DNA from 3 places in the Streptomyces sp. NPDC088246 genome. Region 2 is predicted to be linked to each of the others. Evidence: riboswitches for the same ligand, from Rfam matches in the RefSeq annotation. Region 2 holds a riboswitch; each other region holds the start of a gene.

Region 1 (2,257 bases), on a different contig from region 2:
GAGACGATGCCGGTCTTGCGGCGGGCGGTCAGGGGGACGTACGGCAGGCGCACGCCGGCGTGGACCGTCATGTAGTCGACGCCCTGCTCAGCCTGCTCGATGACGGTGTCCTTGTAGATCTCCCAGGTCAGCTCCTCGGCCCGCCCATCGACCTTTTCGAGGGCCTGGTAGAGGGGAACGGTGCCGATCGGCACGGGGGAGTTGCGCAGAACCCACTCACGGGTGGTGTGAATGTTGCGGCCGGTGGAAAGGTCCATGACCGTGTCGGCGCCCCAGCGCGTCGCCCATGTCATCTTCTCCACCTCCTCCTCGATGGAGGACGTCACCGCGGAGTTGCCGATGTTGGCATTGACCTTCACCAGGAACCGCTTGCCGATGATCATCGGCTCGATCTCGGGGTGGTTGACGTTGGCCGGCAGCACGGCCCGGCCTGCGGCGATCTCCTCGCGCACCACCTCGGGTTCGATGTTCTCCCGGATTGCCACGTACTCCATCTCCGGGGTGATCTCGCCCCGGCGGGCGTACGCGAGCTGGGTCACCAGCTGCCCGTCCCGGCTTCGTCGGGGCAGGCGCGGGCGGCCGGGGAAGACCGCGTCGAGGTTGCGCAGCCCTTCCCCAAGCTCTCCGCTTCGCTCGAGCAGGGGAGACCCCATTCGCGGCGAGGTGTGCTTGAGCCCGTCGTCCTCGGGGCGGGCGGGGCGGCCCGGGTACTCCTCGGTGTCGCCGCGCGCGATGATCCAGCTCTCGCGCAACGGTGCGAGCCCGCGACGGACATCGGTCTCGGTGGTGGGATCGGTGTACGGGCCCGACGTGTCGTACAGCGCCACGTCCTTGCCGTTGGTGAGGTGCACCTGACGGACCGGCACCCGGAGGTCCGGGCGTGAGCCCTGGACGTATCCCTTGTGCCAGCCGATGGACTTCCCGGCCTCGTCGCTCTGGTTCGAGGCAGGCGTGCGTGCGTCCGATGTGGTCATGAGACCTACTCCCTACGCCGGCATTACCCGGTAACAGGTTCGGCGGTCGGCGCAGCCTCTCCCGTACGGATGTACGGATATCAGCGCCCTCTCAGCCCGGTGCTCCGAGCTCCCGCGTGTGCAAAGGTTCCTCCACGCTAGCGCCCTGCCCGGCGTAATGAACAGAGGGCCCTTCTCTTCTTGCGATGATCGGCCGGTGACGTCCCCCCATACCGGCCCCGAACGGCAGGGCCATCAGCACGGCCACTCCCACAGCCATGGCCCTGCCGAGCCCGTATCCAAACATCTGCGCAAGGTCATCGCGGCCGTGCTGATCCCGTTCGCCACCGCGGTCGTCGTCGGCCTGGCGGTGCTCTGGCCGGGCGGCGCGCCCCCGCACGAGCGGACCGGTGTCGGCTTCGACCGGCAGACCCAGCAGGGAAAGGTGGTGAATATCGACAAAGTGGACTGCAAGGACGTGAATGCTGCCCAGGCACCCATCAGCGGCGAAACCACCCCGCCGCCGGGTAGCGGTCCCGGGCTGTGCGAGCAGGCCACCGTCGAGGTGACGACCGGTCACGACAAGGGCCGGACCTTCGTCGAGATCGTCCAGCCGGACGCACCCCGTCAGTTGCGCGAAGGGCAGGGCGTGGTCGTGGCGTACGCCCCCGACGCACCCCGTGATCTGCAGTACTCGGTGACGGATGTGAACCGGAAGTTCCCGATGACGCTGCTGGCCGGGATCTTCGCCCTGGTCGTGATCGCGGTGGGCAGGATGCGTGGGGTGATGGCACTGGTCGCACTCGCCGTGTCGTTCGCCGTGCTGACCCTGTTCATTCTCCCGGCCATCCTCCAAGGCTCGAATCCACTGCTCGTCGCGGTGGTCGGGGCCAGTGCGATCATGCTGATCGCGCTCTACATGTGCCACGGCCTGACCGCCCGCACGTCGGTCGCGGTGATCGGCACACTGATCTCACTGCTGCTGATCGGGCTGCTCGGGTCGCTCTTCATCGGCTGGGCAAGCCTGACCGGCAACACCGACGACAGCACCGGCCTCATCCACGGCCTGTACCCGCACATCGACATGAGCGGCCTGCTGCTGGCCGGTGTCATCATCGGCTCGCTCGGGGTGCTCGACGATGTGACGGTCACCCAGACATCGGCGGTCTGGGAGCTGCACCAGGCGAACCCGACGATGGGTGCTCGGGGGCTCTACCGGGCAGGGATCAGGATCGGGCGTGATCACATCGCGTCGGTCGTCAATACGCTGGTGCTCGCCTACGCGGGCGCCGCACTGCCGCTGC
Region 2 (2,257 bases):
GCCGAGCGCCTCAAGTCGATCCCCGTCTACCTGTCCTGCGGTGACGGCACCACCGGCCCCTTGGACCCGCCGGGCACCACGAGCGCGCTCGAGGCGGACTTCAACAGGCAGAACCAGGCCCTTGCGAGCGAGCTCGGACGCCAGGGCGCGAAGCACGTGACCACTCACTTCTACGGACCGGGGACCCACGGCTGGCCGTACTGGCAGCGTGAGTTGCACTCCTCGCTGCCGATGCTGCTCCACGCCCTGCGGGCCGACGGCTGAACGGCCATGTGCCGAGATCATCCGCCCGGGCATCCTCGCCGCGCCATGCCCGGCCGTGTCTGGGACGAGCCCCCGGCCGGGCAAGGGAGATCGTGGGATCGTCGCCGGTCACGGCGATCTCGTCTGCATGCTGTGCCAGTTCCACCACCGGCTCGGTCTGGGTGTCCCGCTCCCGAAACCGCACGTCGCCCCGCCTTCGCTGGAAAGATTCGGTCCATGAACGACAGCACCCCTGCCCAGAGGGCCCGCGAGCTGCTTACCCAGGCATCCCAGCACCCGGTTGCCAGTCCTCAGCGTGACGCGCTGGTGGTCGAAGCCGCCGTGTGGGCACGGCTGGAGCACGCAGCCGTCATGGAGCATCACGCAGCCGTCATGGAGCATCACACGGCCGCAGCGGTCGACATCGAGTCCGCCCTGGCCTCGTTCGCCGACCCCGTGCAGAAACTCGGCAGGGAGGTCGGCAACCTGACCGAGCACATCAAGCTCAGCCAGAAGTGAGCGAGCACGCGGAGGGAGGGCATCGCGGTGGTCACGTGCCGCGATGACGGTGAGGCGCTGGGGCAGGCCGCGCGGCGGGCTGCCCTTCGAGACCGCTGAACGCCGATTCGGGGAAGGCTCCGTCCTCGCGCGGTGCACCGACGGTCTCCTCCAGGCACCGGACCGGGACATGGGCGCCGAGCGCGACCAACTGCCCCGCACCATGGCCGGCCCCGTACGACCGCTCGAGCGGCTCTGCGGTGCCGTGGCGACCACCCGGCTGTCAGGTCCCCGATCCGGTGACGCGGCCCTGCTCCTTGCCCGCCCCCGCGTTCTGGAAGCAGGACGAGCCGTCCGCCGGGAGCTGCCGGTCGACCCCGCGCAGGTCGCCCGCGCCCGTACCCTCACCACCCGTCAGCTTGCCGACCGGGGGTGTGGAACCCCCCGTCCTCACCCCAGAGCTGATGGTCAGTCAGCTGGTTGGCCCATGAGGTCTCCGACGGCAGTCCCAGCGCCCCGCACCTGCGCTGCGCGCACCAGCGACGAGGGCGGCCGCGGACTGTTCCCGGTGGCCCGGCTCGCCTCCCGTTGGGGCGCCCACTCCGACCGCGACGGCAAGACCGTCCGGGCCGGGCAGCCCCTTGTTCCTGTCGGAGATCCTTTTGGAGTACCCGCTCCCGGCGATGTGAGGGCCGGAGCGATCGGGTTACTCTGTCCGTCGTACCGGACACGGGGTGCCCCATCCGAGGGCTGAGATCACACCCGTCGAACCTGAACCAGTTCGTACTGGCGGAGGGATGTCTTCCATGCCTTTGGCGCATGTATCCGGCGGTCTGCCCGCCGACGGCCGACAGGCCGTCTTCGACGGACGGATGCCGGCGGCCCCCGGCGACCTCCGTGTCGAAGCGCACGGTATAGAACCGGTCCCCGAGAGCAACCGATACGGCGGTCCCGGACGCCTGTTCACCGTATGGTTCGCTCCCAATCTGACCATGACCGGCGTGTTCACCGGAACCGTCGGCATCGCCCTCGGCCTGGACTTCGCATCCGCGCTCACCGCCGTCGTGCTGGGCACCGTCCTCGGCGCGGTGCCCACCGCCTACCTGGGCACCTGGGGGAGCCAGACCGGTGCCGGGCAGCTGCCGCTGGCCCGGCTCGCCTTCGGCCGCGGCGTGGCGGTGCCCGGCATCCTGCAGTGGCTGTCCTCGGTCGCCTGGGACGCGCTGATCGGGCTGTTCGGCGGGGACGCGCTCGCGCGGCTGTGCGGCTGGCCGTTCTGGCTCGGTGTCCTGGTCATGCTGGTGGCCCAGGGCGTTCTCGGCGTGCTGGGCTACGAGGCCATTCACCGGCTTCAGATCGTCATGACCTTCGTGCTCGCGGCCGCATTCGTGCTGATCGCCTGGCGGCTGCTCGACGGTGTCCACCCCGCCGGCAGCGGCACCGCGCACGGCGCCGACCAGGTCGGTGCGTTCGTCCTGACCAGCACCATCGCGCTGAGTCTGACCCTGTCCTGGGC
Region 3 (2,257 bases), on a different contig from region 2:
CGGGGCCGAGCGCGATGCCGGAGCCGGCCAGCCAGCCGGTGGCGGGCCGTGCGCCGATTCCGACGACGACCGCTCCGGCCGGGATCGTGCGGCCGTCCGCAAGGATCACCCGGCCGGGTTCGATGCGGGCGACCCGGGCCCCGGTGAGGAGTTCGGCGCCGCTCTCGGCGTACCAGGCGGTCATCGGGGCGGCGACCTCGGCGGGCATGGCGCCCGCGAGGGGCCGGTCGGCGGCCTCGACGACGGTGACCTCGCAGCCCGCGGCGCGGGCCGCGGTGGCGAACTCGGCGCCGATCCAGCCCGCGCCGACGACCACGACGCCGTGCTGCCCGTCGAGTACGGGCCGCAGCCGTGCCGCGTCGTCGAGGGTGCGCAGCAGATGGACGCCGGGAACGCCCTCGGCGCCGGGCAGGACAACCGGTTCGGCGCCGGTCGCGATCACCAGGACGTCGTATGCAACGGGTCCTGACGGGGTGTCCAGCTCATGCGCGCCCGGCCGCACACCGGTGACTTCGCGACCCAGCTGCAGATCGATGTCCAGCGCCTCGAAGTCGACGTCGAAGGCGGAGTCCTCGGCCTTGCCGAGCAGTACCGCCTTGGACAGCGGGGGCCGGTCGTAGGGCTGGTGCGGTTCGGCGCCGATCAGGGCGACGGAGCCGGTGAAGCCCTGTTCCCTCAGGGCCACCGCCGTCTGCACGCCGGCCATGCCCGCGCCGACGATGACGACGCGGCGCCCTGCCTGCCGGTCCGGCTGCTCTGACTGCTGCTGCTCGCTCACCCGTACACCTTAATCATCTGACTGATCGTCAGGAAGGGGGAAGCTCTTCGACCGTGCTCGTACCGCTGCCCTCCTGCGACTCCCACTCCCACCGCTCGTCCAGCCGGACCCGGCCGTCCGCGAGGTCGACGACGGTGGAGACACAGTGACCCGAGGATGTCGTGCCGTGCTGCTTCAGCTGGACGGAGGGGGCACCTCCCATGCCTTTGAGGCCATGGGGGAGGAAGCCGAGGGTGTCGTCGACGCGAGTGCCTACGAGATTGCCGCGGACCACGTCGCCGCCCGCGTACTCGGCCCAGATCCGGCCGTCCTTCTCGTGGTACGTGAAGCGGGTACGGGTACCGACCTGGCCCGGGGCCTGGTCGGCGACCGGTGCCAGGACGAGTCCGTCGAGCGAACGGGCCACGGTGGCTGCTCCCTCACTGGGTCCGGGTGGCTGGGTTTAGGGTGGCCAACGTAAAACACTCGCGGGAGCCCGGACGCACCGGGCTGAGAGGGAGGCTGGGCGGCCTCCGACCGTACGAACCTGATCCGGGTCATGCCGGCGAAGGGAGGGGCTGGACGCCCATGCGTTCTTCTCGGAACGGAAACGGATCCGACGTCCTTGTCATCGGGGGCGGGATCATCGGTCTGGTGACCGCCTGGCGGGCCGCGCAACGCGGACTGCGCACCGCGGTCGTCGATCCCGAACCGGGTGGCGGAGCCGCCCGGGTGGCCGCCGGCATGCTGGCCGCCGTCACCGAACTCCACTACGGCGAACAGATGCTGCTGGGCCTCAATGTCGCCTCGGCCGCCCGCTATCCGGCCTTCACGGCCGAGCTGGAGGCGGCGAGCGGACAGGAGACCGGCTTCCGCGCCTGCGGCACCCTGGCCGTCGCACTGGACTCCGACGACCGTACCCATCTGCGGGAACTGCACACCCTGCAGCAGCGTTCGGGCCTGGAGTCGGAGTGGCTCACCGGCCGAGAATGCCGCCGCCTGGAGCCGATGCTCGCGCCGGGCGTCCGCGGCGGTCTGCGGGTCGACAGTGACCACCAGATCGATCCCCGCCGGCTGGCCGCCGCACTGCTGACCGCCTGCGAGCGGGCCGGGGTGGTCTTCCACCGCGGATGGGTGGAGCGCCTGGCGGTGATACGCGACCGGGCCGCCGGAGCCGTGCTCGCCGGGGGTACGGAGCTCGCCGCCGACCAGGTCGTGCTCGCCGCGGGCAGCCTCAGCGGCCGGCTCCCGGGACTGCCGGACGAGGTCGTGCCGCCGGTCCGGCCGGTGAAGGGGCAGGTGTTGCGGCTGACCGTGCCCGCCGCGTACGCACCGTTCCTCACCCGGACGGTCCGGGCCGTGGTCCGGGGAAGCCACGTCTATCTCGTACCGCGCGAGAACGGCGAACTGGTCGTCGGCGCCACCAGCGAGGAGATGGGGTGGGACACCACCGTCACCGCGGGCGGCGTCTACGAGCTGCTGCGGGACGCCCACGAGCTG

The links. Region 2 has a riboswitch for thiamine pyrophosphate ahead of ACIPEK_RS27045 (purine-cytosine permease family protein). Riboswitches for the same ligand answer to the same signal wherever they lie in the genome.
Region 1: another riboswitch for thiamine pyrophosphate. It lies ahead of thiC (phosphomethylpyrimidine synthase ThiC); the one in region 2 lies ahead of ACIPEK_RS27045 (purine-cytosine permease family protein).
Region 3: another riboswitch for thiamine pyrophosphate. It lies ahead of thiO (glycine oxidase ThiO); the one in region 2 lies ahead of ACIPEK_RS27045 (purine-cytosine permease family protein).

Annotation. Positions count from the first base shown of each region.
Region 1 is NZ_JBIURV010000014.1:15,406-17,662, reverse strand. It holds gene thiC (phosphomethylpyrimidine synthase ThiC) at 1-974, opposite strand, end outside; TPP riboswitch at 967-1,100, opposite strand; gene ACIPEK_RS20360 (YibE/F family protein) at 1,171-2,257, shown strand, end outside.
Region 2 is NZ_JBIURV010000021.1:81,459-83,715, forward strand. It holds gene ACIPEK_RS27030 (alpha/beta hydrolase) at 1-264, shown strand, start outside; gene ACIPEK_RS27035 (hypothetical protein) at 481-762, shown strand; gene ACIPEK_RS27040 (hypothetical protein) at 1,025-1,195, opposite strand; TPP riboswitch at 1,462-1,556, shown strand; gene ACIPEK_RS27045 (purine-cytosine permease family protein) at 1,548-2,257, shown strand, end outside.
Region 3 is NZ_JBIURV010000003.1:342,311-344,567, forward strand. It holds gene ACIPEK_RS06720 (NAD(P)/FAD-dependent oxidoreductase) at 1-778, opposite strand, end outside; gene ACIPEK_RS06725 (hypothetical protein) at 807-1,184, opposite strand; TPP riboswitch at 1,236-1,348, shown strand; gene thiO (glycine oxidase ThiO) at 1,346-2,257, shown strand, end outside.